One region of the Rhodoferax ferrireducens T118 genome, then DNA from elsewhere that is predicted to be linked to it. Evidence: predicted binding sites of a transcription regulator. Region 1 holds the regulator's gene; each other region holds the start of a gene.

The links. Region 1 encodes LexA, which represses DNA repair genes until DNA is damaged. Its sites were predicted from a motif close to ACTGTATNNNNATACAGT; they were not measured.
Region 2: imuA (translesion DNA synthesis-associated protein ImuA) is a predicted target of LexA. The motif match lies at 5,778-5,795, and genes of this name have one in related genera.
Region 3: RFER_RS23340 (DUF5131 family protein) is a predicted target of LexA. The motif match lies at 3,332-3,349, and genes of this name have one in related genera.

Annotation. Positions count from the first base shown of each region.
Region 1 is NC_007908.1:3,299,616-3,307,364, reverse strand. Features, by position in the region: gene RFER_RS15165 (phosphomannomutase/phosphoglucomutase) at 1-1,209, shown strand, start outside; gene waaC (lipopolysaccharide heptosyltransferase I) at 1,206-2,267, shown strand; gene RFER_RS15155 (3-deoxy-D-manno-octulosonic acid transferase) at 2,264-3,625, shown strand; gene RFER_RS15150 (D-2-hydroxyacid dehydrogenase family protein) at 3,713-4,726, opposite strand; gene RFER_RS15145 (hypothetical protein) at 4,820-5,179, opposite strand; gene lexA (transcriptional repressor LexA) at 5,213-5,887, opposite strand; gene RFER_RS15135 (asparaginase) at 5,990-7,015, shown strand; gene RFER_RS15130 (transglycosylase domain-containing protein) at 7,047-7,749, opposite strand, start outside.
Region 2 is NC_007908.1:1,306,290-1,314,038, forward strand. Features, by position in the region: gene RFER_RS06120 (CopD family protein) at 1-162, shown strand, start outside; gene RFER_RS06125 (multidrug effflux MFS transporter) at 172-1,410, shown strand; gene RFER_RS06130 (LysR family transcriptional regulator) at 1,429-2,358, opposite strand; gene RFER_RS06135 (hypothetical protein) at 2,480-2,662, shown strand; gene RFER_RS06140 (hypothetical protein) at 2,681-3,406, opposite strand; gene RFER_RS06145 (MlaD family protein) at 3,920-4,900, opposite strand; gene RFER_RS06150 (MlaE family ABC transporter permease) at 4,912-5,712, opposite strand; gene imuA (translesion DNA synthesis-associated protein ImuA) at 5,825-6,574, shown strand; gene RFER_RS06160 (hypothetical protein) at 6,543-7,749, shown strand, end outside.
Region 3 is NC_007908.1:1,143,949-1,151,697, forward strand. Features, by position in the region: gene RFER_RS05360 (hypothetical protein) at 1-239, shown strand, start outside; gene RFER_RS05365 (three-Cys-motif partner protein TcmP) at 282-1,127, opposite strand; gene RFER_RS05370 (three-Cys-motif partner protein TcmP) at 1,133-2,404, opposite strand; gene RFER_RS23340 (DUF5131 family protein) at 2,436-3,299, opposite strand; gene glmS (glutamine--fructose-6-phosphate transaminase (isomerizing)) at 3,934-5,817, opposite strand; gene RFER_RS05385 (ABC transporter ATP-binding protein) at 6,205-6,978, shown strand; gene RFER_RS05390 (ABC transporter ATP-binding protein) at 6,978-7,682, shown strand.

The DNA of each region.
Region 1 (7,749 bases):
ATCGATATCGGTACGGTGACCACGCCGATGGTGTACTTTGCGGCCAACACCTTGTGCACCAGCGGCATTCAGGTGACCGGCAGCCACAACCCCAAGGACCACAACGGCTTCAAAATGGTGCTGGCCGGACGCGCCATTTATGGCGAAGAAATTCAGGCACTGCGCCGCATGATGGAAGATGAGTCCTGGGAGTTGCTTGGCGGGGGCAAAGTGCGCAGCGTCGATGTGCTGGCGGCCTACCAGGCGCGCATCGTGGGCGACATCAAGTTGGCGCGCCCGATGAAGATCGTGGTCGATTCAGGCAACGGCATTGCCGGGGCCACGGCGCCGGCCATCTTGCGGGCGATTGGCTGCGAGGTGACGGAGCTGTTCAGCGAGGTCGATGGCAACTTCCCGAACCACCATCCCGACCCGAGCAAGCCGGAGAACCTGCGCGACCTGATGGCCGCGCTGAAAACCAGCGATGCCGAAATCGGCCTGGCCTTTGATGGCGACGGCGACCGCCTGGGCATCGTCACCAAAGAGGGCAACAACATATTTCCGGATCGGCAACTGATGCTGTTTGCGCGGGATGTGCTTCAACGCGTACCGGGTGGCACGATTTTGTTTGACGTCAAGTGCACGCAGCGGCTGGCGCCGGCGATCGAGGCGGCGGGCGGCGTGCCGCTGATGTACAAGACCGGGCACTCGCTGATCAAGGCCAAGATGAAAGAAATCAACTCACCGCTCGGAGGCGAGATGAGCGGCCACATTTTCTTCAAGGAGCGCTGGTACGGCTTTGACGACGGCACCTATGCCGCCTGCCGCCTGCTCGAAATCTTGAGCCGCTCGCCCGACGCCAATGCCGTTCTTGACGCCTTGCCGACCAGCTTTTCCACCCCGGAGTTGAACGTCAAGTGTGCCGAGGGCGAACAGCACACGCTGGTCGCGCAACTGCTGGCCGCAGCAAGCGCGGCCATGAGCGCCGGTGCGGGCAGCGGCCCTTTGACGGACGCGATCAGGGCCGGTGCGAAGGTCTCCACCATCGATGGTCTGCGCGTGGACTGGCCCGATGGCTTTGGCCTGATCCGCGCTTCCAACACCACGCCGGTGCTGGTGCTGCGTTTTGAGGGCCAAACGCCCGAGGCGCTGCACCGCATTGAAGCCACCATGCTGGAACTGCTGCGCGAGGTCAAACCCGGCGCGGTGCTGGACCAGGCAGCGCATTGAAGATCCTGATCGTCAAGCTGTCTTCGCTTGGCGATGTGGTGCACGCCATGCCAGCCGTGCAGGACATCCGGCGCGCCTGGCCGCAGGCGCAGATTGACTGGGTGGTGGAGCGCAGCTTTGCGCCCTTGGTGCAGCGCTGTGAAGGGGTGAACCGGGTCATTGCCTGCGAGCTCAGGCGCTGGCGCCACTCACCCTTTTCCAAGCAGACCCGCCAGGCCTGGCGCACGTTCAAAGTCGAGTTGCAGCGCGAGCGTTATGACGCGGTGATCGACCTGCAGGGCTTGACCAAGTCGGCGTTCATTTCATGGCTGGCGCGGCTGGCGCCTCAGGGCAATCGTTATGGCTTGGCCCACCAGACCGAAGGCTCCAGTTTCGAGGCGCCCGCGCGTTGGGTGGCCCATGTGGCGGTGACGCTGGAGCCGCATTGCCATGCGGTGGCCCGCTCCCGTGCCGTGTGCGCCCAGGCCTTGGGCTATGCGGTGCCCGCTTCCATGTCTTTTGGGCTTCTAGCCTCCGTCAACACTGGACAAACAGCTACTGTAAACATAGCATTTGAGGCGGCTTGTCCGAACGGCTGGGTGGCGCTGGTGCATGGCACCTCGCGCGCCGACAAGCAGTGGCCGCTCGAGCACTGGCGCAGTCTGGGGCAGCGTCTCAATGCCAGTGGCTACGCCGTGGCCTTGCCGCACGGCAGTGATACAGAGCAGAAGACGGCGCAGCAAATCGCCCAGGGCCTGGCCTGCGCCGTTGTCTGGCCCCGGCTCGCCCTGGACGCCCTGACCGACGCGCTGGCCACTTGTGCCGGTGTCGTGGGGGTGGACAGCGGTTTGAGTCATATCGCCGTGGCGCTGGACTTGCCCCATGTGCAGCTCTACAACTTCGACACCGCCTGGCGCACCGGGCCGCTCAACCGGACGCACCAGTGCAGCGTGTTTGCCCAGCCAAGTCCCACGGTGGACGCGGTCTGGCAGGCCTGGCTGGCGGTTGCTGCGTCAGCGGGCGCGACCAGCCGAGGATCGGTGGCCAAGTCGGCCCCCACCGGAGTGATGGCGCTGTGACGCGCTTGCTGTACAGCGTGGTCATGTGGCTGGCGCAGCCATTTTTGCGTTTGAAACTGCGTCGGCGCGGCGTGCAGGAGCCGGGTTACCTGCTGGCCATGGAAGAGCACTTTGGGTATTACGCGTCTGCTGCGCCGCCGGCAGATGGCAACACCATTTGGGTCCACGCGGTGTCGCTGGGTGAAACACGCGCCGCCGCTGTGCTGGTGGCAGGCTTGCGAGAGCGTCTGCCCGGCATGCGTTTGTTGCTCACGCACGGCACCGCCACTGGTCGTTTTGAGGGCGTCCAGTTGCTGCGGCCGGGCGACCTGCAGACCTGGCAGCCTTGGGACTCTGCGGGCGCGGTGCAGCGTTTTCTGGCGCACTTCCAGCCGCGTATGGGCATCCTGATGGAAACCGAAATCTGGCCCAATCTGGTGGCCGGGTGTGCGCAACGCGGCGTGCCGCTGGTGCTGGCCAATGCGCGACTGAGTGAGCAGTCGCAACGCAAGACGCGCAAGCTGGCCTGGTTGGCACGGCCGGCCTACCGCGCCCTGACGGCGGTGTGGGCGCAAACGCAGGCTGATGCGTTACGCCTGCGGGCCCTGGGGGCCCCTGTGCAAGGTGTTTTCGGCAACCTCAAGTTCGACGCCACGCCCAACGCCGACCAGTTGACCATTGGCCAGAGATGGCGTCACCAGAGCGGGCGGCCGCTTGTGATGTTGGCCAGCTCGCGCGAGGGGGAAGAAGCGGCTTTGCTTCAGGCTTTGGCGTCATTCAGGCCTCCAGCCTCCGTTGCTACTGAGACTGATGCTACTATTTCTATAGTAGGTGAAGTTCAGTGGCTGATCGTGCCACGCCATCCGCAGCGCTTTGACACGGTGGCCGCGCTGATCGAGCGCCATGGCTTTGCGGTCTCGCGGCGCAGTGCCTGGCACGACGGACCACCTGCGCCGGGTGCGCTGGATGGCGCTGAGTCAGTGCGTCCCACGGTCTGGCTCGGCGACTCCCTGGGCGAAATGGCGCTGTACTACGGCTTGGCCGATGTCGCCTTGTTGGGCGGCAGCTTCGAGCCGCTGGGGGGGCAAAACCTGATCGAAGCCGCTGCCTGTGGCTGCCCGGTGGTGATGGGTCCACACACCTTCAACTTTGCTGAAGCCGCCGAGCAGGCGCAGACAGCGGGCGCGGCGCAGCGTGTGGCGACCATGATGGAAGGGCTGCAAGCGGCCGCCAAGCTGGCCTGCCAGGCCAGCGCGCTACGCGCAGCACAGCACGCCGCCGATGCCTTTGCCCGCACCCACCGAGGTGCCGGCGCGCGACTGACCGAGGCCGTGGTGCAACTGCTGGCCGCGAACCGGATTGAATCAAGCTCTTTTTGACGCCAGGCCGGGCCAGGTGCCCAAGCGATGGGGCATCAGCACCGAAGGCGAAAATGTGCGCCAAATGCCTGCTGTATCCCGGTAAAACTAGCGCCGCCGCTCAACTTGCAAGGCGCCCGGATTGACGATGTTGGTCGGCGTGCCTTTGATGAAGTTGATCACGTTGTCAAACGCTGCGCCAAAGTACAGCTCATAACTGTCCTGCTCGACATAGCCGATGTGCGGTGTACAAATGCAGTTCTCCAGCCGCAACAGGGCGTGCCCCTGCAAAATCGGCTCGGTCTCGAAAACATCGACCGCCGCCATGCCGGGCCGCCCCCGGTTGAGGGCACTGATCAAGGCATCGGGCTCGATCAACTCGGCGCGGGCTGTGTTGACCAGCAGGGCGGTTGGCTTCATGCGCGTCAGATCATCGAGTGTGACAATGCCGCGCGTTTCATCCACCAGGCGCAGGTGCAGCGACAGGACATCGGATTGGGCAAAAAAATCATCCCGGCTCAGGGCCGCTTCAAACCCGTCCAGAATAGCGCGTTCACGCGCCGGTGCCCGCCCCCAGACCAGCACCTTCATGCCAAAGGCCTGGCCGTAGCCCGCCAGCAGCCGGCCGACTTTGCCGTAACCCCAGATACCCAGCGTCTTGCCTTTCAGAACCATCCCCAAGCCGAAGTTGGGTGGCATCGAGCCCGTTTTCAAACCCGATTGCTGCCACGCACCATGCTTGAGATTGCCAATGTACTGGGGCAGGCGGCGCATGGCCGCCAGGATCAAGGCCCAGGTGAGTTCGGCCGGCGCCACCGGCGACCCGGAACCCTCGGCCACCGCAATCCCGAGCTCGGTGCAGGCGTCCAGGTCGATGTGCGAGCCAACCCGCCCGGTTTGCACAATCAATTTGAGCTTGGGCAGTTTCTCGATCAAGGCGCGCGGCAGCTGCGTGCGTTCACGGATGAGCACGATCACACTGGCATCCTTGAGACGCACCGACAACTGCCCAAGCCCCTTGACTGTGTTGGTGTAAACCTTGGCCGGGTAGGGCGCCAGTTTGGCTGCGCATTCGAGTTTTCGAACCGCGTCCTGGTAATCATCAAGAATTACGATATTCATAGGCCCTGATTGTGCCTTGGCACGGCCCGTGGACTTGGCCGCGGCTATTTTTCAAGCGCACAAAAAAGAGACACGAATGGTGGTGAACTGGTTTCAGTACAGCGCCGCTTCGCACGCTGCCAGACGATCGAGTTCGGCACAGACGTCGGCCATGCGGCCGGAAATCACCATGCGACCGACCTGGGCCGGCGTCTGGCCGGCTTCCATCACGCGCACAACTCGCAACGGGCGCCGGGCTGAATCATGGCCGGGCGCGGGCCGCTTGCCCCCCGTGCCATGCAGCTTGCTGGCCATTGAATGCCTGGCAAGTTCGTAGTGACGCGACGGTTGGCCTGAGAGTGTGGAGCGCCCGCGCGAGCTGCCGGGCAGGTTGGGTAGAGCGGGCATGAGCCAGCGCCACAACGATTGCAGCGGCGCCAGAATGGCGGGAACAGCCAGGAGTGCAGAGCTCATTTGAAACCTTTCAATTCAAAACCTGATCACCGCTCACATCAACATGGTGTTGCGGATCAAGCCAACTGCCAGCCCTTCAATCTCGAAGGGCTCGCCGGGTTCGACGACGATGATCTGGTAGTCGGGGTTTTCCGGGCACAGTTCGATCAGGTCCTTGGTGCGCCGAAAGCGCTTGACGGTGACTTCATCACCCAGGCGTGCCACCACAATCTGGCCGTTTTTGGCGTCCCGCGTGGATTGCACGGCCAGCAGGTCGCCGTCCATGATGCCGGCGTCGCGCATCGACATGCCGCGCACCTTGAGCAGGTAGTCGGGTTTGCGCTGGAACAGGCTGCTTTCGACGTAATAGGTTTGGTCGATATGTTCTTGCGCGAGAATCGGCGAGCCCGCTGCCACGCGGCCAATCAGGGGCAGCATCAGTTGTGACAGGCCGGGCAGCGACAGGGGAAATTGTTTGCTGCGGGATTCGTTGATGGAGCGCAGTGCCTCGCTCTTGAGGCGAATACCGCGCGAGGTGCCGCTGACGAGTTCGATGGCGCCTTTGCGCGCCAGCGCCTGCAAGTGTTCCTCGGCGGCGTTGGCAGACCTGAAACCGAGCTCGGTGGCGATCTCGGCCCGGGTCGGTGGCGAGCCAGTGAGGGTAATGGCGTTCTGGATCAGGTCCAGAATTTGTTGCTGGCGGGCAGTGAGTTTAGGGCTTCCAAGCATGGCGACTCCTTTGCGGTACGGTGGGTCTTGCTGTTACTTTATACACACTGTTGTTGTATTCAGTAACTGTATTTTTAATCAGTTTTTGGAGATTGGCAAGTGATGGCTGCAAAATTTATTGAAAAAGTGCTTGTGTTGGCTACCGGTGGCACGATTGCCGGCAGCGCAGCCAGCGCCGCCGACAACATCGGCTACACCGCGGCCCAGGTCGGTGTGAGTCAATTGCTGGCGGCGGTGCCGGGGCTTGATCAGGTGTTGGCCGGGCGCACGCTGGAGGCCGAGCAAGTGGCCCAGATTGACAGCAAGGACATGAGTTTCGCGGTTTGGCAGCAGTTGGCGCAGCGGGTCAGTCACCATTTGGCGCAAGCCGACGTCACCGGCATCGTCATCACCCACGGCACCGACACCTTGGAAGAAACGGCTTATTTTTTACACGCCGTGCTGCCGGCGCGACAGCTCGCAGCCAAGCCGGTGGTCCTGACCTGTGCCATGCGGCCAGCCTCCAGCGTGGCGCCGGATGGGCCGCAAAATATCAGGGATGCCGTTGTCGTGGCCACCACCACCGGCGCTTGTGGCGTGCTGGCCGTGTGTGCGGGTGCGGTGCATGCGGCGGCCGATGTGCAAAAGGTTCACACCTACCGGCTCGATGCCTTCAGTTCGGGTGACGCCGGGGCTGTGGCGTATGTCGAGGAGGGTGCGGTGCGTTTGGTAAAGAATTGGCCTCTAGCCCCCGTCGACCGGGCTCATGTAGCTATCGAAGAGATAGCGTCTGTGAGCCACTGGCCACGGGTGGAAATTGTGATGAACTACGCGGGCGCCAGTGGTGCGTTGGTGGATGCACTGCTGGCTCCGGTGTCTGCGGCTGGCGCGCAGGGTCAGACTGATGCGCAACTCGCGCAGGTGCCGTTGCGTGGCCTGGTGGTGGCCGGCACCGGCAATGGCACCATTCATCAGGATTTGGAGGCAGCACTGCGCCGCGCGCAAGCACTTGGGGTCAGGGTGGTGCGCTCAACCCGCTGCGCCACTGGCCGTGTGCTGGCGACAGAAAGTTCGGAATTTGCGCATTCCAAGGGCCTGTCACCGGTCAAGGCCAGGATTGCGCTGATGCTGGAACTGATGCAAGCCTGACCGGCCGGGCCTGCGCCATCGCTTGGTGACGCTAGAGATGGTCCGCGCTTTCGCCAGCGTGGCCTGGCGCGCAGCCGGCACCGCCAATGATCAGCGGCATCAGTTTGGGTGCCAGCACTTTGAGCAATTGCACCGGCAGGCCGCTGGTGAAATCGAAGGCGGCGGCCTGCGCGCCCGGCACGTAGGCGATCAGCGTGCCGAAGAATCGCTCGTCGATGTTGAAGACGAAGGTCGCCGAGCGGTTCACCACGCGCGAGGCGATCAGGCGCCCGCCCGCACCAAACGTATCGAAGCGCTGATCGCCGGTGCCGGTCTTGCCGCCGACTGCGACAAAGCTGCCGTCAGGCCGCACAAAGGCATGCTTCACACGTTGCGCGGTGCCTTCCTCCACCACCCGCCGGATGGCGCCGCGCACCGCTTGCGCCACTTCGGGCGCCAGCACCTTTTCCGCCTTGGCCGGCTTGTACTGCAGCAGGGTTTCATAAGGCGTGGCGGCCGCGAAGTGCAGCGACTCGATGCGTGTGTTTGGCTTACGCACACCATCATTGACGAGTATTCCCATCAGTTCGGCCAGCGCGGCAGGGCGGTCGGCCGAGGCCCCCAGCGCGCTTGCATAGGAGGGCACCAGGGATTCGAAGGGATAGCCCATCTGCGCCCACTGACGGTGGATTTCCAGAAAGCCTTCGCCTTCGAGCAGGCCCAGAATCCGCTTGTCCTGTGCCTGCTTGCGATGG
Region 2 (7,749 bases), 2.0 Mb from region 1:
CATATTCGCTTTGTCCTTTTCGTGCGCCTGTCGCGTGCGGTGACGGCCGCCGCCTGGCCTGCGGGCGGCGCAGTGCTGGCCAGCATTCGCACCTGGGTGATGGTGAATCTGGTGCTTGGCGTGCTGATCGTGGTGGTCACGCTGCTGGGCCTGTCGCTCTGATATTCCCGCATGAACCCTGACGCGCAACAACTCTGGCGGGCGCCGCGCTGGGCGCTGGCGGTGCTGCTGGCGGTGCTGGGCATGCTGGGACCGTTCTCGATTGACACCTATATACCGGCTTTTTCCGGCATCGCCCAATCGCTGGGCGCGACGCCGGTGCAGATGCAGCAAACGCTCTCGGCCTACCTGTTCGGCTTTGCTTTCATGAGCCTGTTTCACGGCGCGATTTCCGATAGCGTGGGGCGCCGACCGGTGGTGTTGTGGGGCCTGGCGGCCTTCACGCTGGCCTCCATGGGCTGCGCCCTGTCGCAAAGCATTGGCCAGTTGGTGTTCTTTCGGGCCGTGCAGGGCCTGACCACGGGCGCCGGCATTGTGGTCTCAAGAGCCGTCGTGCGTGACATGTTTGCGCCGGCGCAGGCACAAAAGGTGATGAGCCAGATCACCATTTATTTCGGCGTGGCGCCGGCCATTGCGCCCATCATTGGTGGCACCCTGTTTGTGCACTTGGGCTGGCACAGTGTGTTCTGGTTTCTGACCGCGGTGGGCGTGTTGCTGTGGGTCGCCAATTACAAGCTCCTGCCCGAAACCCTGCACCTCACGCAACGTCAGCCGCTCAAGGTCAGCAATCTGCTGCAGGGCTACTGGCAGCTCGGGCTCGACCCGCGCTTTTTGCTGCTGGCGCTGGCCAGTGGCGTGCCGTTCAACGGCATGTTTTTGTACGTCTTGTCGGCGCCGGCTTTTTTGGGTGGGATTTTGGGTTTGGCGCCGACGCAGTTTTTCTGGTTTTTTGTACTCACCATCAGCGGCATCATGGGCGGCGCCTGGGTCAGCGGCCGCATGGCGGGCAAACTGGCGCCCAAGCAGCAAATCAAGTACGGTTTGTTGATCATGCTGCTGATCGCCAGCCTGAATCTGGTGGCCAACTGGCTTTTCAAGGCGCACGTGGCGTGGTCGCTGTTCCCGATTGCCATCTTCGCCTTTGGCTGGGCCATGATGGTGCCGGTGATCACCCTGCTGGTGCTCGATCTGCATCCGGAGCGTCGTGGCATGGCCTCAAGCTTGCAGGCCTTTATTGCCTCCTCGGCCAATGGACTGGTGGCCGGTCTCATTGCGCCGCTGGTGATGCATTCAGCCGTGTCACTGGCTGTCGCTTCTCTAAGCATGATGTGTGTCGGTCTGTTCGCCTGGCTCTATCTGCACCGCCGCTGGCCCGATATTGGCCGGGTGGTGGAACATCCGGCGCATTGACCGCCACCGGCCCACCTGTCAGGGCGAACCCACTGGCGTGACGCGCTGGAATTGCTGGTCTGAGTCCTTGAAAAAATCCACCAGGAAATCGACCATCGCCCGCACCTTGGGCGCCAGATTGCGACCGCTGGGGTAGCTGGCGAACAGGGGCACGGGTTCCACATGGTGCCAATCGGTCAGGATCGGCACCAGCTCCCGGCGGGCGATGGCCGCACTGACGATGACGTTGGTCAGACGCGTGATACCCACCCCCGCCACCGCCAGTTGCAACACGGTTTCGGCATTGTTGGCCACGACATTGCCGCCGATGTGCACCACGCGGATGCCATCTTCGGTGTCAAAAGGCCAGCGCCGCAGTGCGGGCAGGTTCGAAATCCACAGGCAGTTGTGCCGCTGCAAATCGTCCGGCGTGCGCGGCGTGCCATGCAGCGCCAGATAGCTCGGGGCGGCGCAGATCACCCGCTCCAGCGTGCAAATGCGCCGCGCCACCATGGAGGAGTCGTCCAGTGGTCCGGTGCGGATCGTCAGGTCGATGCCTTCCTTCATGTCCGCAGGCGGCCGATCGCTGATGGTGATGTCCAATTGCACATCTGGATAAAGAGCCTGGAAATGCGGGATGGTGCGTGCCAGTTGGTGCATGCCAAAGGCCGTTCCACATTGCAGGCGCAGCAAGCCACGCGGGCTCAATCCGGCCTGACTGACCTCGGCCTCGGCTTCATCCATGGCCAGCAGAATCGGGCGCGCACGCGCGTAGAAAGCCTCGCCTTCGCTGGTCAGTTGCAAGCGGCGGGTGGTGCGTTGCAGCAGTCGTGCGCCCAATCGGTCTTCAAGCCGCGTCACCAATTTGGACAAGGCCGATGGTGTCAGACCGATCTCGCGCGCGGCGGCGGTAAACCCACCGGTTTCGACGGCGCGGACAAAAGCGGTCATCTCGGCGGAACGGTCCATGGCGCGATTATGGACGAATATTCATCAATGTTTGTCCATGAACACTGATTGTCATTGAGTCAACATGTAATTACAGTTCACTTCATGAAATGTTGCGTCGCAACATGAAAAGGAAAAAATCATGACTTCCATTCAAAGGTCTGAAATTGAGCAATATGCCGGTGAACTCCGGGCCCAGGAAATTCAGCGCGTTGAGCGCACGATTGCTGCCGCCTTGGGCGCCGGCCTGGTCGCGTTCAGCGAGTTGCTGCGGCCCCTGTTCAGCTGGAATCCGCAACGAGCGAAGTCCACTGACAAAGTTTGATCAGGGTTGTGGGTGCGCCTAAGGGTTTTTTGGCGCGCCTTGCAAAACCAGGTCAATCCGGCGCTGAATCCGGCTGGCTGACTGAGGGTCCTGTGCATCACCCGCGCGTTTGAGTTGCACACCCAGCCAGGCCAGCAGCGGGCGACGCCAGCCCTGGCTCGATGCGGTATCGGTGGCACGGGCGATGTCGGCGCCGGTCAGGCGGCTGCTTTGCAGCAGTGCACCGGCAGCGATCAGGCGTGACAAGGGGTCTTCAATGGCGGCCAGCGCACTGGGTTGCGGGTCGGACGGCTGCTTGGCCGCCGCCGTCAAAACGATGGCACGGTACGGTACCGGTAGCCGCGCCACATCCAGGTCGCGCCACTGGCCGGTCAAGAATGCCGCATAAGCCTGCTCGTCAGGGCTCGCCTCGGCGGCCAGCGTTTGATAACCGGCACATTGATCCAATTCCAGGCTGGCCAGGCGCACCGCGCAGCGCGTCAGTTCGGCGCGCGCCAGCAGGTCGGCGCGGCCCGTGCTCGCGATCTCGGACTTGGCGCGCGCAAACTCAAAATCGGCCAGTCGCGTGTTGCCTTTCAGGTAAGCCGCTGAAAAATCCTTGAGCGCGGCAAAGGCATTGGTTTGCCAGTCGGGAGGCACCGGCTTGCTGGCGCAGGCGCTCAAGAGCAGGGCGCTCAGCAGGGTGATCCAGTGACTGGCGCTGGTCTGGTGCTGGCTTGGATGTGTTCGTTTGGTTGAAGTCATTTTTTTGTCTGATTGATTTGGATTCATTACTTTCAATCTTTTTACGCTTGACGATTCCATCGGCCGTGGCCTTTGCTGGGCTTCAATTCTTAACTTTCTTTTCCCCCACTCACTCCCCCCGCCCTCTCCCGCCCCGCCGGGCGGAAGAGGGAGCCAACAGCCCCATTTGGCCGCGTCCTTTACGGTGGGAAATAAACGCTCGGCCGCACGCTGGCCTCAAAGTGGCGGTAACTCATGAACCGGCCGATCCCGTCAATTGAAGGCTGGCGGCCAAACCAAGACTGCAAACCAGCGCAGCATCTGCCTGGGTGATCAGCCTGTCAATGCCATGGCGAAACTTTGAGGCCAGCGCACCATCAAGAAACAAATTTCCCACCATTAAAGAGTTGGCCAAATGGGGCTGTTAGCTCCCCTTTCCGCCCCGGCGGGGGCGGAGAGGGGCTGGGGGAGAGGGGGGGAATACAGACATCAAAAGAACATTAACAATCAAAAACCAGATAACGAGAAAAAACGTCAGGGCAATTTAATCTCCGTATCCCGCGCAAAAGGCCATTTGCGGTTCACCTCTTCCACCAGTTGCGTCACCTTGCGCAGGCTGATCTCGACCTCGGCGCGCAGCGCACCCAGGTCGGCGCTGGCAACGCGCGCATTGGCGCCCACGGCCTGGGCCTCGGCCAGCACCGCATCGACTTTTTTCAGGCTGGCGCGGGCGTCGGTCAAGACGCCGGTGAGCTCCCGAATTGCCACCTGCGAGCCATCGACGGCAGCCTGGGTGCTGTCCATCACGCCCTTGGCGCCAAAAATGCGTTGATCGGCCTTGGCCAGCAGCGCGTTGGTCTGGTCCAGCGTGGCGATGATTTTTTTGGCGTTGTCTTCGCTGCCCATCACGCCGCTGAGTAGCCCATAGCGGCCGGTCAAGCGCTCGCTGACTGTTTTCAGGTTACTCAGGCTGGTGTTGATATTGGACTCCGGCCCGGTCATGTTCTCCAGGTTTTCCAGCAGCGTGCGGGTCGACGCCACGATGCGGGGGATTTCGGCGTTGGTGTCGCCGCGCAGCACGGTGCGCTCCGCGTTGGCCGGCAAGGGCGGGTCGCTCAGAATGCCACTGAAGGCGCGCAGGTGGGTTTCGCCCACCATGCTGCGTTCCATGGTGAAGATGCTTGATGTACGCAGCCAGGGCGCGTCCTTGAGAGGCACGTCAATCACCATGCGCGCCTTGCCGTCCAAGGCCAGCTCGATGCGCCGCACGCGGCCGATGGGAAAGCCCGAGAAGGTGAGATCCATGCCGACGAGCACACCTTCGGAGTCGTCGGCCACCAGCACCAGCTGCTGGGTTTTCTCGAACACGCCGCGCGCGTACATCACGTACAGCAAAAAACCGCAGATCAGGGCCGTGACCAGGACCAGCAGCATGATGGCCCTGAACTCGACGTGGGCGATGGTTGCCGGGGTCGGCGCGGCGGGTGGCGATGAGGGTGGCGATTGTGGTTCCATACGATGTGAGCTTAGATGTACTTGATCACCAGCGAGGCGGCCTCGATCAACAAGAGGACCAAAAACAGGCGCGCGGCACCGGGCTGCACACCGTTGGCGCTGGTGTTGTCACGCGCCGCTTCCAGACTGGCGGCCATCGGCACCACGGCCACGGCCAGACTGAAGAAAACAGTTTTGAGGGCAAAGCCCAGTGTGACGGACAGATCGAACACATGGCCGACGGTGCGCGTGTAGCCCGGCAGCCCCCAGGGCGACAAGCCATAGACGATGAGATAGGCCAGCACCAGCACAATCACGCTGTTGATCATGGCCAGCGTCAGGACCGAGAAGGCGCCCGCCAGCACACGCGGCACCACGTCAGCGCGCAGGCGGGTGAGGCTCAGGGGCGCACTTGGGTCAAAGGGGCTCGGTCGGGCGTTGGTTTGCGCGCCCGCGTTGAACGTCATCCCGGCGCGCAGCGCGACAAACAGGGCCGCCGACAGCGGAATGAGCTCCAGCACCAGCACCCGCACCACCATCTGCAGGGCGTATTGCGACAGGCCGTAGTTCAGCGCCGTGACCACCACGATGCGGATCAGCACCAGGCTGAACAGGGCGGCCATGGCCGTGAACCAGGGCAACACCTGCCAGGTGCTGGCGTAGATATGGCGCGACGTGATGGCGCGGTTGATGCGGTTGTAGGTCGAAGGCGACAGGGCCAGCACCAGCACGATGGCGCCGAGGTGAATCATCTGCCACCAACTGGCCGCCCCGCGCAGCAAGGCCCGGCCCCAGGCGGCGCTGTCAAGGTGGGCGTAAGAGCGGGTCGGCATGGCCGGATGATAACGAGCCGAACGTGGAAGCGAATCGACAAGACGCAAGCCAGGTAATTCACTATACTGTTGTTTTATACAGTTAATTGCCCTTGATTTTCAGTGATTGCTCATGCTGCCGAGTTCCTTGTCTGTTGCCTCTCTTGACTTTGGCGCCGCCGTCTGGCGTGCCGATGCGCTGGCCTGCGCTGGCGGAGCCACGGTTGCCAGCGGCCATGGCGCGCTGGACGCCGAGTTGCCCGGGGGTGGCTGGCCACTGGGGGCGATCAGCGAAATCCTGCAGCCGCCCGGTGTTTGCCAGGAGTGGCGCCTGTTGCTGCCGGCGTTGACGCGAACCTGCGGCCCGGTGGTGCTGGTGGGCCCGCCACAGGTGCCGTTTGGCCCCGGGCTGGCGGCGCAGGGCCTGGATGCCCGGCGGCTGTTGTGGGTTGGCGCCGCTGCGCCTGCGGCGCGCCTGTGGGCGACCGAGCAGGCCTTGCGCTGTGCCGAGGTGGCGGCGGTGCTGGCCTGGTTGCCGCAGGTGCGCACTGAGCAGCTGCGGCGTTTGCAACTCGCCGCCCAGACCCACAGCAAGCTCTTGTTTGTGCTGCGACCGGCGGCGGCGCAAAGTGAGTCCTCGCCCGCCGTGCTGCGCCTGCTGCTGGTTCGTGCCTCTAGCGCCGGTGTGGCGCCAGACGCCTTGCGGGTGCAGATTCTCAAGCGGCGCGGCGCGCCGCTGGCGCGCACCTTGGTGCTGAGCGCCCGCCCTGCCAGCCTGGCGGTGCTGCTGGCTTTGCGGGGTGACAACCCAGGGCCTGGTCAGCAGCTTGTGGCCAGGGAGGAGGCCGGTCATGCACTGGATTGCCTTGCGGCCGGGGCCTGAGGCCGATGTTGATCCCGATGCGATACCCGCCTTGGGTGGCTGGGCGCTGCAGTACACGCCCAAGGTCGCGCGGCTGGATGATGCGCTGCTGCTGGAGGTGTCGGCCAGTGAGCGCCTGTGGGGTGGCTGGCGCGCGCTCCTGCGCCAAATTTATACATCAAATAAGCCGGTAGCCACCGTCCAGTATGCGCGAGGCGCTACTTCTTTAATAGCGTATGCGCGGCTCCAGGACAAGACCTTGGCACGCACGAGTCCTGACGATCTGCCGCTGCACACGCTGGCGGCGGCCCGGCCCCATCTGGCCACGTTAGAGCGGCTCGGCTGCAACCATTGGGGCCAGTTGCGCGCCCTGCCCCGGGGCGGTGTGGCACGGCGCTTTGGCGCGCCCCTGCTGGCGGCGCTGGACCGGGCCTACGGCCTGCAGCCCGAGCTCTACCCGTGGCTGGCGCTGCCCGATGTGTTCGATGTCACGCTGGCGCTGGGCGCCCAGGTCGAAACCGCTCCGGCGCTGCTGTTTGGCGCACGCCGCTTGTTCCAGCAGTTGCAGTTGTGGCTGCAGCTGCGCCATCGGGGCGTGCTGGCGCTGGAGTTGTGCTGGAGCATGGACGCCCGGCGCAACACCGCGACCCAGGGTCAACTGCCGCTGCGCAGTGCCGAGCCGAGCGCGGACATGGCCCATCTGTTGCGCCTGGCGGGCGAGCAGCTGGCCCGCGTGACCTTGCCCGCGCCGGTGCACGCCCTGCGATTGCGCACGCTGGAGACGCAAAAACTGGCGGGTGAAACGGCCAGTTTGTTGCCCGATGCGCGCCGCTCCGGTGACAGTCTGCAGCAGTTGCTGGAGCGTCTGAGCGCCCGCCTGGGCGCGCAACAGGTGCTGCAGATGCAGCCCTGTGACGAGCACCGGCCGGAAAAAATGCAAGTCTGGCAAGCTGCGGTCAATGCTTCACAATTGATAGCTACTTGCGAAGGAAGGACGGGGGCTAGAGGCCTAAAAGATATATACAGCTCGGCGCTGTATCCGACCTGGCTGCTGGCCACACCGCGCCAGCTCGCGGTGCACCAGAAGCGTCCCCACGACCTGGGCCCGTTGACGCTGGTGGCCGGTCCGCAGCGGCTTGAGGCTGGCTGGTGGGTGGCAGATGACTGCGCCTTGCGCGACTATTTTCTGGCCCGCA
Region 3 (7,749 bases), 2.2 Mb from region 1:
TGATGGTGTGGGACGCAAAAAGCACGGGGACGTTGAGCAACGTCATCGAATTACTCAACAGAAAGAAGAAGTCAGTCGTATTTGTGAACAAAGAAAAAGACTTCAAGACTGTTGGCGATGTCGAGCAGTTGATCCACTTGGTTGCATGCATGTCTGATCACGCAAAGCGCAAAGCCGAAGAAAAAATCGACCTCTCGGAAAAAATTAATGCCCTTCGACAGACTTCAATGTTTGCCTGAGGAGCCGCGTGAAGCAATCGCACGCTGAAGACCCCAAAAAGCTTAGAAGTTGAATTCCCGATTGACTCCCTGTGCAACTTCACCCCAAATCTTATTCGGTAGTGGATGTCGACTGAAGAATACCAGGTGATACAAGGGACGATTCCCGTCATCACGGATTAGAGGAATGCGTTGACTGATAGTGAATCCGAGTGCGGTCACGAGGCCGCACCAATACTCAAAAAAAGCTTCGTCTGCATCGCCTCTCACAAATGCTTTTGGATCGATATGATCTCTCCATCCGGGGGCCGCTAAGTCAAATCGAGCACGTTCAGGGTTGTACTCCATCAGTACGTTGCGCCGCAAGTCCATGGTACTAAAGTGAATCGCAAAGTCCACTCGCTTTAGTCGCGATAACTTCTCAATAATGCTGAAGGACAGGTACTGAAGGTTGTAGGGGTCCAAGTAAACCAAACACAAAGCGTTCTGCGGAATTTCTTTCAGAACTTGGTCCACGGTTGATGCGGCTGGTCCGGGAAAAAACTTGACGGGCGCTCCCAAAGCAGTGAGACGCTGCCCACAGGCGGAGGCCCTTTCTTCATCAAGGTCGCCGACAAGACAGGATGTGAACTGCACCTGATCTAGCTTGGAATGTTGCCATGCAATCTGCGCGCCTCCATGACGAGTGATTTGCTCATCTTTCACCTGAATTCGACCTGGCCCACAAAAAAGATCTACGAAAATTCGATGGCGATATTTTTCACGTGCCCGTCGTGTCGCCTCAACATACTTCGCCAGGTAGGTGTGTTTCATCTCTGGCACCCAGCGGCCCACACCCTCTCCTTGTCGTCCAAGCTCAATTGGCAGGTTCGGATAAGGGTCTTTGTCTTGCGCGAGTTGGAAGTTCATTTGACCTAGCCCATTGAAGTGCTGAAGAGGCTAGATTGACGACTGCGTTCAATCACATCTGTATCACTCATGTACCTGGCGCGCGTCATTCGCTTCCCATTCTTTGAAGTGACAAGGATGTCACTTTGGCCCGCCAACTGTTCAAGCGCAGTTTTATACATACTTGATGTCGCAGGGGAGGTGTTGCACGTGGACGAGAATAATTCACCGAGTTGAACTGGCACATTTCGAACATAGACATTGGTTGCCAACTGTTGAACCAATGCTTTCGTCGACTCTGAACGTGCTACATCATCAAATTGGAATCCGCCATTGAATTCCTGTCTGAACCCCATTGTGTGAGTCGCGAGCATGTCTAAACCGGCACCACCGTAATGCACGAAATGGTTCTGGTGCTTCCAATGCACCTGCTTCATTACATCTTGGGCGCGCGGATGTTGAGATAGATGAACCAACCAGTACTCACCATGTCCGCTACCTTCGCCCCTAATGAAAAAAGGTGTGAAGAACTGGGCTCCGCAATTTCGTACCAGTGCCTGGTATAGAGCGGCTTGGATAAACCTGCGCCAGTCAGCGTCATCTTCTTTGAGCTTCTCAATTGACCTGCCACCGAGCGCGCTCCCAATGTCAATTGCCAATTTTCCTGAAACGTGATTAGTGAATTGATCGTTGGTATAGGTAGCGAAAGACGATACGTGGAATGTCAATACCACCTCGCTCCCTGGGAGTTCAGAAAAGATACGTTGAATCAAGTTTGCTGGAACGTCGATGTAGCCATACTGGTCCAGAAAGAAGAGTGCAGTGCCTGCTCTTGGTGTATGACGCTTGATCAGTTGAATCACGGCATCATTGACTTTGGCGAATTCTTCGTGGATCAGGTGGATGCTTTTGCCAATGGCCGCTCCGTAGCCACGCTCCTGTAGAACCTTGCTTAGAAACGAGACTGCGCTTGCATCTTTGTCAATGAACACGTATTGAACGTCAAGTTCAAGTGGCTTGGTTCGATCCTTGTTGACGAGTATCCGTGCCTCATCCACTGCAGCCAGCATTCGAAGAGGGGAGCCAAGAATTAATTTCGACTGTCCACGTATTGTGTACAGGCCACCACCGCAAAAGCCATCAACCAGAGTAATGCGAAGGCGCTCACGACCTCTGGCATTTAAGGTTCGTTGTTGTAAATAGCGCAGTAAATAGCCAACAAGTACCTCATGCTTGGTTAGGCTGTGCGCATCGATCTCTGCGGGCCCCTCTGCCCAGTCGTAGTGTTTCTTTGCCAAGCCCAGACCTTTCGAGGAGTTGGAGAAGTTTCTATGAGCTAACGACGGAATTGGGAAACTGGTCCCAGTGTTGCCCGCCCAAGGTTCTGCCCGCTTTTCCCTTTCCAATGCCGACGAGTTTGATTTCAGCTCCGTCTCGCATCACGACATGAATTGGCGTTCGACGAGTCATTGCATCAACGGCCAACTCTATTGGAGCCCAATGCCCCCACTGCTTAAAGTGGAAGGCAACGCCGGCAGAAGTGCATTGCTCTCTGAGACCGTCTGGCCAATGTGGCTCCATAGGCCGTGAACCGGGTCCCGATTCGCCGCCAGCGATTACCCAATCGACCCTGGTTCCTTTGTTACTGAATTTAAGCCACTTCTTCAGATCAATGGGTCCCAGCAAGGGCTCACAAGACAAAAATCGAACGGTTGGTGTAGTGAAGTCAAGAAGGTGTTTGATCCTCTTGTCTGCAGAATCTTGGTTTTCGACGGTAGCACCAAGCCACACGTTGGCCGGAAATTCATAACCAACTGGCAGCTGTTTACGCACCAAGTGTATGCGTTTGGTGAGCAGAAGCCAATCAAGATGTGGTGTTGCGTCAATCAGCTGAAGCAGGCGAAGCCGAGGTTGGACAAGATCTGGGCGATTTTCAAATACGTCGGCCATGGACGCACAGAACACCCTGCGTCGAACGCCTGCTGCTTCAGCATCGCGATCCCACTTCAGTGGCTCTTTCCAGTGAGCATCGGTAAAAAATTTACGATCAGACTTTGCACCCCAGACTTTGTCACCTAGGCGTTTGGCCCAAGTTTCCGCATAACAATGGTCGCACGCAGCCGACACCTTCACGCAACCCCACCAGGGGTTAAACGTGTGATGTGTCCACTCGATGGTTGTTTCTTTACCCATATTGGCCAGTCCTGCAATGTGTAATTGATGGAGCTGTATTTTTGTCCAGTATACGTCAAGTAATAGCAAATGCCATAGGGTTGCATCATCGAGAAATTAGCATGTGCTTTCACATCAGTAGGACTGGCACGAAGGAAACAAGGGGAAGGGGGGGCGAGTGCGCAAAGATGGATCGTTCCACCAACAAACTTTCGCCGTCAGTCCTGTTTGGTATGCTGGGCGGCGCGACACCTTTCGACACAGAACCACCGCTCATTGGTTCACTGGGTTGAACGACCGCAAACGACACACCAAGATTGCGAGGCGTTTGACCGCAATGGGCACACAGGAGCCGCCGGCGGTCGGCTGCTTCGAAGCAAATCCAACTTTGCTATTTGAGATTCCAGAAGCTGACTTTCGTGGACGTCAGCAGATGGCCAAGACCTGTCAAAGACTTTAGTTGCTCGCGTCAGACAATTTCCGCTGGTTTTTGGCTGATTCGGGAGCTGGCGACGGAGAGATGTATATAGGTCACATGGACAAATGCACCTCAGTCGCTGGCACCTTTTATTTTCACAATCAACTTTTTACAGACTTTAATGCCAATTTACAGACTTTAATAATAAAAGCAATAGTCAAACTCACTTGCAAAAAACTACTCCACCGTCACACTCTTGGCCAGATTGCGCGGCTTGTCCACATCGGTGCCTCTGGCGCACGCCGTGTGGTAGGCCAGCAGCTGCAAGGGCACCACATGCAGCAGTGGCGAGAGTTCGCCGTAATGCTCGGGCATGCGAATGACGTGAATGCCTTCACCCGACTCAATGTGGCTATCGGCGTCGGCCAGTACATAGAGCACGCCACCGCGCGCGCGCACCTCGTGCATATTGCTCTTGAGCTTTTCCAGCAGTGCATCGTTGGGTGCCACCGTGACCACCGGCATGGCGCTGGTCACCAAGGCAAGCGGGCCGTGCTTGAGCTCGCCCGCCGGATAGGCCTCGGCATGGATATAGCTGATTTCCTTGAGTTTGAGTGCGCCTTCCAGTGCAATGGGGTAGTGCAGGCCGCGGCCCAAAAAGAGTGCGTTTTCTTTTTTTGCAAAGTCTTCGGACCAGGCAATCACCTGGGGTTCCAGTGCCAGCACGGCTTGCAAGGCGGCGGGCAAATGGCGCATGGCTATAAGGTGGCGCGTTTCTTCGGCTTCGCTCAAGCGTCCTTTGGCTTGCGCCAGCGCAAGCGTCAGCAAGAACAGGCCGGCCAGTTGCGCGGTGAAGGCCTTGGTCGACGCCACGCCAATTTCGATCCCGGCGCGGGTGATGTAGGTGAGCTCGCATTCGCGCACCATGGCGCTGGTGGCGACGTTGCAGATGGTCAGCGTGTGCGTCATGCCCAGACCTTGGGCGTGGCGCAAAGCGGCCAGGGTGTCGGCTGTTTCTCCGGACTGGGTGATGGTGACGACCAGGGTGCGCGGGTTGGGCACCGACTCGCGGTAGCGGTATTCGCTCGCCACTTCCACCTGGGTGGGGATTTTGGCGATGCTTTCCAGCCAGTATTTTGCGGTGCAGCCACTGTAGTAGCTGGTGCCGCAGGCCAGAATCAACACCGAGTCAATCTCTTTGAAAACATGCGCCGCGTTGCTGCCCGGCGCATGGTTCATCTGTTGGTCGAACAGTTCGGGCACGATGCCGTCAACGCCTTGCAAGGTGTCGGCAATGGCACGCGGCTGTTCAAAAATCTCTTTTTGCATGAAGTGGCGATACGGTCCCAACTCGGCCGCGCCGCTGTGCGCGTGTACGGTCTTGATCGGGCGTTGCGCCGCCGCGACCGGTTTGCCGAGTCGGTCAAATAGCCAGTACTTGCCAAGCTGGATATCGACGATGTCGCCTTCTTCCAGGTACACGATCTGGTCAGTGACGCCAGCCAGTGCCATCGCGTCGCTGGCCAAGAAATGCTCCTGGCTGTCTCGGCCAACGCCCAGAATTAGCGGCGAGCCCGCGCGGGCGCCAACCAGGCGCTGTGGCTCATCCTTGCAGAAGACGGCAATGGCGTAGGCGCCGCGCAACTGCTCCAACGCGGCCTTGACGGCTTCAAACAAATCACCGTCATAGCGGCTGTCGATCAGGTGCGCGATGACTTCGGTGTCGGTCTGGCTCTGAAACACATAGCCTTTGGCCTGCAGCAGGGTGCGCAGTTGATCGTGGTTTTCAATGATGCCGTTGTGCACCAGCGCAATGCGCCCGGGGCGGTTCAAGGCATCTGCGCCAGGCCCATGGCTGAAGTGCGGGTGGGCGTTGTGAACCAGCGGGGCGCCGTGTGTGGCCCAGCGCGTGTGGGCAATGCCGGTGCTGCCCTCCAGATGACTGGCGTTGACCTGCTCGGCCAGCTCGGCGACGCGGGCTGTGCTTCGGGCCCGCTGCAAACCGTTGGCATAGACGGCCACGCCGCAGGAGTCATAACCGCGGTACTCCAGCCGGGCCAGGCCCTGCACCAGGACAGGAACGATATTGCGGTTTGATACCGCGCCGACGATGCCACACATAGACTGCTCCAGAAATTGGTGCTTAATGGTATGAGAACCTGAAAGAAATTTGCAGATAAATATAAAAATTAATTGAATTTATATTTCATATATTTTATATATGACTCTAATATTTCAATATTTAGTCTATATAGAAATAAACTTTCCATGAATAGTTGTTGTGTGCCAGTGCGAAGAGGCGGTAACTCGCTGCGTCGCAGTGTGGACTGGGCGGTCAATGGGACTTGGGCGCAATGCGCGGGTCCGCGCTGTTTGTCCTGTCGTTCGGACAGTAAAACTACCTAAGTGCTTACCCGCTAACGCGTCACAGTGCAACTCGTTAGCATGCACGTTCGTGTTGCGGACCGCTGCGTCTGTCAACTGTCATCCAGACAGCCGGAGAGCAATTTGTCAGTGGAGTTCATTCTTGAGACCCGTGGGTTGACCAAAGAATTTAAGGGGTTCGTGGCGGTTAATCACGTGGACCTGAAGGTTCGGCGCGGCCACATCCACGCGCTGATTGGTCCCAACGGCGCAGGCAAAACCACCTTTTTCAATTTGCTGACCAAGTTTCTGCAGCCGACCAGTGGCAGCATCTTGTTCAATGGCACCGACATCACGTTTGAGAAGCCCGCGCAAACGGCGCGTCGCGGTATTGTTCGCTCGTTCCAGATTTCGGCAGTTTTCCCGCACATGACGGTGCTGGAAAACGTGCGCGCCGCGCTGCAGCGCAATCTGGGCACCTCGTTTCACTTCTGGAAAGCCGAAAGCACGTTGTTGCACCTGCATGAGCGGGCCCGCCAACTGCTGGCCGAGGTCGATTTGCAGGACTTTGCCGACGAGATGACCGTCAATCTGCCCTACGGTCGCAAGCGCGCGCTGGAGCTGGCCACGACACTGGCGTTGGAGCCGGAACTGATGCTACTGGATGAACCGACGCAAGGCATGGGCCACGAAGACGTGGATCGGGTCACGCAACTGATCAAGAAAGTGTCTGCCGGGCGCACCATCCTGATGGTGGAGCACAACATGAATGTGGTGTCAAAAATTGCCGACCGCATCACGGTATTGCAGCGCGGCGCCATCATTGCGGACGGCCCGTATGCCGAGGTGTCCAAGAATCCGCTGGTGATCGAAGCCTACATGGGCACCGTCAACACTGAACTGCAGGGTGCACATTGATGAGTAAGGAATTGCTTCGCATTGAAGACCTGCACGCCTGGTACGGCGAGTCACATATTCTGCATGGCGTCAATTTGACCGTGAACGAAGGCGAGGTCGTGACGCTGTTGGGGCGCAACGGCGCCGGGCGCACCACCACCATGCGCGCCATCGTTGGCCTGACCGGCAGCCGCAAGGGCGCGATCAAGATCCAAGGCGTCGAAACCATCAAGATGGCTCCTCACAAGGTGGCCCACTTGGGTGTCGGCTACTGCCCGGAAGAGCGCGGCATTTTTGCCAGCCTGACAGCCGAAGAAAATCTGATGTTGCCGCCCACGCTGGCGCCAGGCGGCATGAGCGTCGACGAAATTTACGCGATGTTTCCCAACCTGCAAGAGCGCGCTTCGAGCCCCGGCACCCGCCTGTCAGGCGGCGAGCAGCAGATGCTGGCAGTGGCGCGCATTTTGCGCACCGGTGCCCGGCTGCTGCTGCTCGATGAGATCTCGGAAGGTCTGGCGCCTGTCATTGTGCAAAAACTGGCCGAGATGATTTTGACGCTCAAAGCCAAGGGTTACACCATCGTGCTGGTGGAACAGAACTTCCGCTTTGCGGCGCCGCTGGCCGATCGTTTTTACGTGATGGAGCACGGTGTCATCGTCAAGCAGTTCGCGCAAAACGAGTTGGCTCAAAACATGGGCATGCTGCAGGACTATCTGGGCGTTTGACATTTATTTTGCCAACAAAAAAGTAATCCATTTCCCCCGCTTCTCAACAACCAACTATCAGGAGACA